DNA from 4 places in the Lysinibacillus sp. NPDC093190 genome. Region 2 is predicted to be linked to each of the others. Evidence: riboswitches for the same ligand, from Rfam matches in the RefSeq annotation. Region 2 holds a riboswitch; each other region holds the start of a gene.
The links. Region 2 has a riboswitch for thiamine pyrophosphate ahead of thiC (phosphomethylpyrimidine synthase ThiC). Riboswitches for the same ligand answer to the same signal wherever they lie in the genome.
Positions count from the first base shown of each region.

Region 1: another riboswitch for thiamine pyrophosphate. It lies ahead of thiT (energy-coupled thiamine transporter ThiT); the one in region 2 lies ahead of thiC (phosphomethylpyrimidine synthase ThiC).
Region 3: another riboswitch for thiamine pyrophosphate. It lies ahead of ACQKOF_RS04815 (ABC transporter substrate-binding protein); the one in region 2 lies ahead of thiC (phosphomethylpyrimidine synthase ThiC).
Region 4: another riboswitch for thiamine pyrophosphate. It lies ahead of thiW (energy coupling factor transporter S component ThiW); the one in region 2 lies ahead of thiC (phosphomethylpyrimidine synthase ThiC).

Region 1 is NZ_JBNNVG010000010.1:88,206-90,410, forward strand. It holds gene ACQKOF_RS10355 (SbcC/MukB-like Walker B domain-containing protein) at 1-366, shown strand, start outside; gene ACQKOF_RS10360 (DUF4870 domain-containing protein) at 572-907, opposite strand; TPP riboswitch at 1,032-1,140, shown strand; gene thiT (energy-coupled thiamine transporter ThiT) at 1,269-1,829, shown strand.
Region 2 is NZ_JBNNVG010000015.1:104,415-106,619, forward strand. It holds gene ACQKOF_RS13445 (AEC family transporter) at 1-139, shown strand, start outside; TPP riboswitch at 621-735, shown strand; gene thiC (phosphomethylpyrimidine synthase ThiC) at 869-2,205, shown strand, end outside.
Region 3 is NZ_JBNNVG010000004.1:30,667-32,871, reverse strand. It holds gene ACQKOF_RS04820 (thiamine-binding protein) at 1-255, opposite strand, end outside; gene ACQKOF_RS04815 (ABC transporter substrate-binding protein) at 257-1,252, opposite strand; TPP riboswitch at 1,422-1,531, opposite strand.
Region 4 is NZ_JBNNVG010000001.1:11,254-13,458, forward strand. It holds gene ACQKOF_RS00065 (hypothetical protein) at 1-133, shown strand, start outside; gene ACQKOF_RS00070 (EVE domain-containing protein) at 148-627, shown strand; gene thiW (energy coupling factor transporter S component ThiW) at 686-1,186, opposite strand; TPP riboswitch at 1,629-1,736, opposite strand; gene ACQKOF_RS00080 (MFS transporter) at 1,804-2,205, opposite strand, start outside.

The sequences.
Region 1 (2,205 bases), on a different contig from region 2:
GCCAAGCAAAGTGGGCTAGGACTAGATGTGTATGATGCCTATACGGATCAATTACGTGATGTGAAAACATTATCAGGGGGAGAAAAGTTTAATGCGTCTTTAAGTCTTGCCCTTGGTATGGCAGATGTCATTCAAAGCTTTCAAGGTAATATCCGCATTGAAACGATGTTTATTGATGAGGGCTTCGGTTCTCTCGATGAGGAAGCGTTAAATAAGGCGATTGATACACTTATTGATTTACAAGATTCCGGACGCATGATTGGAGTCATTTCACACGTTGCAGAGTTAAAAGCTACAATGCCTGCAGTGTTGCATGTTGAAAAAACAATGAACGGTCATAGTCAAACATATTTTGAAGTGAAATAACAAGGAGGCGTATCTCCGTTATATGGAAATACGCTTTTTTGTTATTTTTTAGTTACGTTAGGATTTGTTCCTTTTTTTGCAGCGATTACTTTTTTGACAATCGGGATAACGATAGGTGCTAATTTTACTGCGGTTTTAACAACTTTAGATACTTTCACAAAATAACAGCTCCTTAAGTACTATCTGTTCAAGGTGAAACTGAAAATTATCGGATCACGCGAACAGCTTGAATAATATTCCAAATAACGACTCCTAATGAAATGAGAATGTAAATTGCGAATGAAGCAAACCAAATGATAAGAAAAGTATTACTATCCGAATTTAAGTCAAAATTGGTGCTGAATGATAAAGTTGAGAAAATAAAGACTGCAAATAATATAATTCCGAATGCGACTGGGATTAAATGTGATATTAGTGCTCGAATAGAGTGACTCTTTACGTCGCTATCTTTTGCAACAAAGTAAACGACTAATGGCACAATAAAAGGTGCGAATAAAATACTGAGATAACTAAAGGCAGATAAAATTTTTTGGTTCTCCATAGTTGTACCTCCTTTTTTAATATTTACGCATGAAAAACAGTAAAGTTTCAAAAAATAATGTGGAAGAGGTTGTAATCGTAACGGTGTTTGCGTACAATGAGGTTGTTCAAATAAATTAAGATGTAACGACCACAAGGGGAGCTGATGATGTCAGCTGAGACTGGGCACGTAATGCCTTGACTCTTCGAACCTGTAAGTTAACACTTGCGTAGGGATTGTGGATAGAAACCGACACTTTTACGATGTGAGGCTCTGTCCTGGCATCGTTTTTATTTTTATTGATGCCTGATAGTGACATATTTGCCAACAGTTTTCTATTCCTGCTCTTGTATCCTACATCGGAACAAAGGAGAGAATAATTATGGACAATAAAAAACTTTTAATGCTTGTGGAGATTGCGATATTCGCAGCGATTGGCCTTGTGCTAGATCAGGTTTCCTTTAAAGTATGGGCACAAGGTGGCTCTGTTAGTCTAGTGATGGTGCCAATAATTTTAATAGCATTCCGCTGGGGCCTTATTCCAGGTATGACAACAGGTTTACTCATTGGTGTTATGCAAACAATGTTTGGTGCCTATATTATACATTGGCTTCAAGGAACACTTGATTATGGTGTTGCCTTTACAGTAGTTGGCTTAGCGGCCGTTGTGCGTGGACCAGTGCTTGAGGCTGCTAAAGAGTTAAACAAAAAGAAAATGGCGCTTTATATTATTGTAGGAACTGTATTAGCGGGCTTTTTACGTTATGCAGCACATACCATTGCAGGCGCTGTATTTTTCGCAGAGTATGCTGGCGATCAAAATGCATGGATTTATTCAATTATCTATAACGGAACATATATGCTACCAGCAACGATTTTAACAGCAATTGTCGGTGTGTTGTTATTTACGGCAGCACCTCAATTAATGCAACGAAAATCATAATTATTATGCCCTTCACATAAGTGGAGGGTTTTTTATTTTTAGTAAATTGAAAGATGGGTCATTTTTCTTAGCTCATCACCATAGCATGAGGTTGATTTCTGTTCTGGCTGGGGCTTTGTTGCTGACGCTTCGCTTTCGCACAGATAAAACATTTGTTGCTGACGCTTCGCTTTCGCACAGAAAACATCCGCTTCGCTGCAGGGTCTCGGGCCAACAGGATGTTGGTCACGAAGGCGTTATCACAGGATGTGATGGTATTAGCCTTCGTTCCTCTATCGCTGATCCCTGTGGAGTCGCCCAGCCTCCACTCCAATCAACCTATGAATGGCATACGTTTTAAATAAATGTCATCCTCAACTTTTGGTGATGAACCTGT
Region 2 (2,205 bases):
ATCGCGAAATAGTTCTAGTCTGGCATTAGAATATGACGTAGAATCGGCAACTGCTGCACAAACAGTATTATTTTCAACGATTGTGAGCTGTATTACAGTGACGATCGTGATTTACGTAGCGGAACTGTTGTTTACCTAACAGCTGGATGTTATTCGGAATAAGATAGAGTGACAGCCCATCTGGAGTAAGCGGTTTTTCTTCTGATTTTTAAAAATAGGCTAATCACCAAAAGTTAGGGATTATACTTTTTAAAACGTATGCCATGTAAATAAGTTGATTGGAGTGGAGGCTGGGCGACTCCTTGGGGATTAGCGCCACAGATGAGACCCTGGAGCGAGCAAGTAGGGGAACAAAGGCTAAGGGCATCACGTCCTGTGATAACGCCTTCGTGACCAACATCATGTTGGCCCAAGCGGCTCATCGGGCGCCCCCAGGAAGCTTTGCTCTGTGCGAAAGCGAAGCGACAGCAACAAATGTTTTATCTGTGCGAAAGCGAAGCGACAGCAACAAAGCGCCCAGCCGGAACGGAAATCAACCACACGTATGATGATGACACAAAAATATTCAAATGAAGCTTCCATCTCTTAGCAATATCTGCTACACTAGCATCAAACTTAATAGCATTAACTAGGGGAGTCTGATGAGTCAGGCTGAGAGGGAAACGCATAGAGGTTTCTTGACCCTTTGGACCTGATCTGGCTCATACCAGCGTGGGAAAGTTAACCATTATTGCACTCTACGTTATTTGCAATAACTTTACCTTTACATTCTTAGCCGGATCCAAATTTTTTTGGATTCGGCTTTTTGTTTTTGTGGGGTGAGCTAGATTCGGTCCTTGGATAAAAGTAAAAGGGAGCGAAGTAGTTTATGACAACAGTTAGCGACAAGAATATTACGATTATGTCAAGTTTTGAAGGAAGTAAAAAAGTTTACGTAGAAGGTTCTAGACCAGATATTTTAGTGCCAATGCGTGAAATTGCTCTAAGTCCTACGACAGGAAGCTTTGGTGAAGAGGAAAATGCACCAGTACGTGTTTATGATACGAGCGGCCCGTACACTGATCCTGCACATAAGGTGGATATTACAAAAGGATTGCCAGCTTTATGTAGTGCATGGATCAAAGAACGAGGTGACGTTGAAGAATACGAAGGTCGTACTATCAAGCCAGAAGATAATGGTTTCCGCAAAGCTGATGATCCACGAATGAATGAAAATGTTTTTCCGGATTTATCTAGGAAGCCTTTGCGTGCGAAGAAAGGTAAAAATGTAACACAGCTTCACTATGCACGAAAGGGAATTATTACTCCAGAAATGGAATTTGTAGCGATTCGCGAAAATATGGACCCAGAATTTGTGCGCTCAGAGATCGCGGCAGGACGTGCTATTTTGCCAGCTAATATTAATCACCCTGAGGCAGAGCCGATGATTATTGGACGTAACTTCCACGTAAAAATTAACGCCAATATTGGAAATTCAGCGGTGTCATCCTCTATTGCAGAAGAGGTAGAAAAAATGACATGGGCTACACGCTGGGGTGCTGATAACATTATGGATTTATCTACCGGTAAACATATTCATACGACACGTGAATGGATTATCCGTAATGCCGCGGTGCCGGTAGGAACGGTGCCAATTTATCAAGCGCTAGAAAAAGTAAATGGTGTGGCAGAGAATTTAACGTGGGAGGTGTATCGTGATACGTTAATCGAACAGGCTGAACAAGGTGTCGATTACTTCACGATTCATGCAGGGGTATTGCTACGCTATGTGCCATTAACGGCCAATCGTGTAACAGGCATAGTGTCTCGAGGAGGCTCGATTATGGCACAGTGGTGTTTATATCACCATCAAGAAAGCTTCTTATATACTCATTTTGAAGAAATCTGCGAAATTATGAAAACCTATGATGTTGCCTTCTCTTTAGGTGATGGTTTACGTCCTGGTTCTATTGCAGATGCAAATGATGAGGCTCAGTTTGCGGAGCTAGAAACGTTAGGGGAATTAACGCAAATCGCCTGGAAGCATGATGTCCAGGTGATGGTAGAAGGACCAGGGCATGTACCAATGCATCTTATTAAAGAAAATATGGATAAGCAGTTAGAGGTGTGTAAGGAAGCTCCTTTTTATACTTTAGGGCCACTGACAACAGATATCGCGCCTGGCTATGACCATATTACATCGGCCATTGGTGCTGCGATGATTGG
Region 3 (2,205 bases), on a different contig from region 2:
ACCGGATGGCTGATATAAAATTTTCACTTGTGTAATGACATTAATAGCGCCAAGCTCAATCATCTTATCATTCATTTTTCCAATGATTTGTAGTAAAGTCGATAGCTCACCCTCCATTGTCGTTTCTAATGGATGAACTTCATATTTCACCCCAGATGCGTCGATAACCGCAATCGCTGCATCGACAAATGGGATCACATCTTCATATTTTTCAGTTTTCGGGATAATTTGTACACTTATTAATGAGTTTGCCATACTATTTTGTCTCCTTTTTCGGTAAAAAGTCGTTTGTAAATGCTTGTTTTGCGTTAAATTCGCCCTCTAAAACTTTGTTGCTGGCCATCCATTTCGCATAGTTTTCCCAGATAGCTAGCTTTTGCTCGCCCCATTGTGCAGCGTCGTCTTGATATTTATCTGCTAGCCACTCCTGACTTTTATGCACAAGGTTTTTATCTAAATCAGGTACCGCTTCTAGTAAAATATCAGCTGCCTCATTTGGATGTTTTATCGCATATTCATAACCCTTTGCTGTAGCAGCGACAAATGCTTTTACCGTCTCTGGGTCATTCTTAATCATTTTTTCATTTGTAGCAAGTACAGGTGTGTAATAATCTAACTGATCACTATAATCTGTTAAATATAACATGTTCAATTTTTCACCACGTTGTTCTGCTTCGATACCTGTCCATGCATAATAAATCCACGCAAAATCAATATCTTTTTTCATCATTGTGAAGAAATCTATATCGCCTGCATTGACTATATCTAACTTATCAATATCCGCATTTTCTGTTTGCATAAGTGATTGCAGTACAGCCTTTTCAAGTGGTGCACCCCAGCCACCGTATGTTTTACCTTCAAAATCCTTTGGTGACGAAATGCCTTTTGACGCAATGGATGCGAAGCCAGAAGTATTATGTTGAATAATCGCTGCAATCGATACTAAAGGTACATCCTGAACGCGTGCCTGTGTAATGCCTTCCTGATAGCTTACTCCAAACTGAGCCTTGCCAGACGCCACAAGTTGATCTGCGCCCGTTTCGCCAGGTAATAAAATATCAACATCTAAGCCCTGTTCCTTAAAGTAGCCAAGTTTTTTCGCTACATATAAGCCTGTATGATTTGTGTTCGGTGTCCAATCAAGAACGACCGATACTTTTGTTAATCCTTTTGCATCCTTTTTAGCCTCTTTTTCGCTACAGCCCACTAATGTTAAAAGCGCAGCCATCAAGATCAATAACCATTTTTTCATGCCGAATCCTCCAAGTAAGTAGTGTGAAAGTGTTCATGAATGAATGTGTTTACCAGAAGATAGCGTATTCACGGTTTGTTTACACCAAAGTCTGTGCATGCAATAAAAGTCTGCAAAAAAACGCCTAGGATTCCTCCCAGACGTTTTGTAATCAGTATCAAAAATTTTTATTTTTTGAATAGATGTTCCCTACGCTGGTACGAGCCAAATCAGGTTCAAAGGGTCAGCGTCTATCGGACACAATCTCAGCTGGCAACACCAGCCCCCCTACATTCTTTCCATATGAACTTTTCGTGATTATTATACCCATATCTCTTCGTAAATGACAAGGCTCTGTTTACCGAAAGCACTGCAAATAATAATTTTAAAGTCCATCCCTACTTAGAATTCCATTTGTTGGAACTTGTTTTTTTCTATATGTTTTAGTGTTTTTGCTTCTTCAAATAGCGTATTTTTTCTTTTTATTGCCATGTTTATTGGAACAATTGGTGAGCTGATGTTTGTTCCTATTAAGCAGGCAATGATAGGAGAACTTGCCCCATCTAACGCTCGTAGCACTTATATGGCTGACTACCTACGGAGCAATGATTGTATCTTCGTTATTGATCATCATTGGAGAGTGGATTCGCCCCATATATATGAGCGGATTACTCCTTATTCTAGGAATAACTGGTGCATTTTTGTACTACGTAATTACAAAAACGCTATACGCTAAAGTTAGTGAAAGGACTGAAGAAAAAGTACCTGTTTCATATTAAAGGATTGTTTTGCACTTATGAAAGAAAACAAAAGAATCTAACTAGAAAACGATTTTATTGTTATTTTTTAAGTTTGGTAAAGTATTTTTTTAATAAAAATAAAACCTCTCCCATAAATGTTCGAAGTTTTAATAATAAATAACTTTATTGCATTCATCCCTTCTTTAGATTGTATAGGTTAGACAAAACACAAAG
Region 4 (2,205 bases), on a different contig from region 2:
TGAAGGTGATGATACAGAGTGTATTGCTACAGTTTCAACTTCTTGGGATGGTTTGCCAAAGCCAGTAATTTTAGAGGAAAGGTTAATTCTAGAAAACGAAAAAATAAAATCGTTAGCAATGATTCCAAAATAAAGGGGACAGAAACTATGTCATTATATCCTAAGAAAAATCCTCTTCTTACGCCTGAAAGGGACACGAAATATTGGATTGGCGTGGTATCTCTTAATCATGTGCAAAAAGGGGTTGAGGGAGGATTCGGTCAGTTATGTCATGGTAAAGAAAGTCCTTTGAAACGAATGGCAAAAGGAGATTGGATTATTTATTATTCTCCTAAAACAAGTCTAGATAGTAATGAGCCTGTGAGAGCATTTACCGCAATAGGAAGAATAAAGGACGAGCGAATATACGAGTTCCAAATGTCAGAAAATTTTATTCCTTTTAGAAGAGATATAGACTTTTATAAAGATGCAAAAGCTGTGCCAATAAAAAGGATTTTAGATTACTTAGAATTTGTAGAAGACAAATCGAAATATGGCTATAAATTTAGATTTGGTCATTTTGAAATAAGCAAAAAGGATTTTTTATTAATTGCTCATGAAATGGGATTACCATTGAAGTATGGGTGAATTTGGTTGGCCAAAAAACGTTACTTTCATCATTCGAAGAAAGTAACGTTTTTAACTATTATTTAAGCAGAGTGTTTAGGTTAGTTACAAATACTGTCTTACGCAAATACCTAGCAACGACAATACCTAAGACAGCACCAATAGTACTTGAGGTTAAAAAGGCTGGCATGAAAAATAAAGCAGCAACGGATGTCCCCATTAATAAATGTGCGTAAGGTACTGCTAAAAGTGAGGCAATGATACCTGTCCCAAACATTTCACCGACTCCTGCAAGCCATTGCTTACCGCTGTATTTATAGGCAAGAGCTGCACATAGAGCGCCAATAACACTGCCAGGTATAGCTAGTAATGAGCCTGTGCCTGTTAAAATACGAATAATGGCTGTGACAAAGGCGACCATAACAGTAGGCACTGGACCAAGAATGATAGCACCGATAACATTAATGGCATGCTGGACAGGGTAGGCACGCGCAATCCCCGTTGGTATTGAAACGAAGGTAGAACCTGCTACTGCAATTGCTACTAATAAGGCCATGATTGTTAATTTTCGAATTGACATAATTTCCACTCCTTTGAAATGTGAATTTTATAGTTAGCGCCGCTAAAGTTGGGAGTTCTGCTGCTAAGCCAATGAGAAGCGCCGCTAAAGTGGGGAATACCGCCGCTAAAGCTATGAGAAGCGCCGCTAAACAGGAGAGTTCCGCCGCTAAGCCAATGAGAAGCGCCGCTAAACAGGAGAGTTCCGCCGCTAAGCCAATGAGAAGCGCCGCTAAACAGGAGAGTTCCGCCGCTAAGCCAATGAGAAGCACCGCTAAAGTGGGGAATACCGCCGCTAAAGCTATGAGAAGCGCCGCTAAACAGAAGAGTTCCGCCGCTAAGCCAATGAGAAGCGCCACTAAATAGGAGAATACCGTCGCTAAGCCAGTGAGAACGGCCGCTAAAGCGTAAAAAAGCCGCTTCCTAAAAAACAATAGGAAGCGGCCTTGTATCTACATAGTAAAAAGCAAGTGTCGGCACTTCCCTCCGCTAGTGTGAACTAGATCAGGTTCAAAGGGTCCGTATATGATAATATACGTCTCAGCCTTTTAAAGACTCCCCTAGTGGTAATTAATAGAATTTTTAGTTTTTCACATATTAATGTAGCATACTACTAAAAATAGTCAATAACTTTTCAGACTATTTTGTATCAGGATGCATAAGGTGTGGTGCTTTTTTCATTGTCCAAATAAGGGCAAGGAAGAAACAAGCCATTAAAATAATAGACCCGAATATATAAGGACTGTTCATATTCCAATCGAATAATATACCTGCTAGAGCTGGACCAATCATATTACCAAGACTCATATACGCATTGTTCAGACCAGCTGCATAGCCCTGTTCATTCTCAGCAAGCTTTGAAATCAATGTGTTGACAGCTGGGCGAATCAATGTCGTAGCTGTAGAGAAGATTGTCGCTACAATTAAAATAAGTGCAAAACCAGATGCGAATAATATTAAGAAAATCGAAACGGCTGCAATAAATAAATTGACTAACACTACTTTCATTTCGCCGAAGCGATTAAACAGCGGTGTAATAAC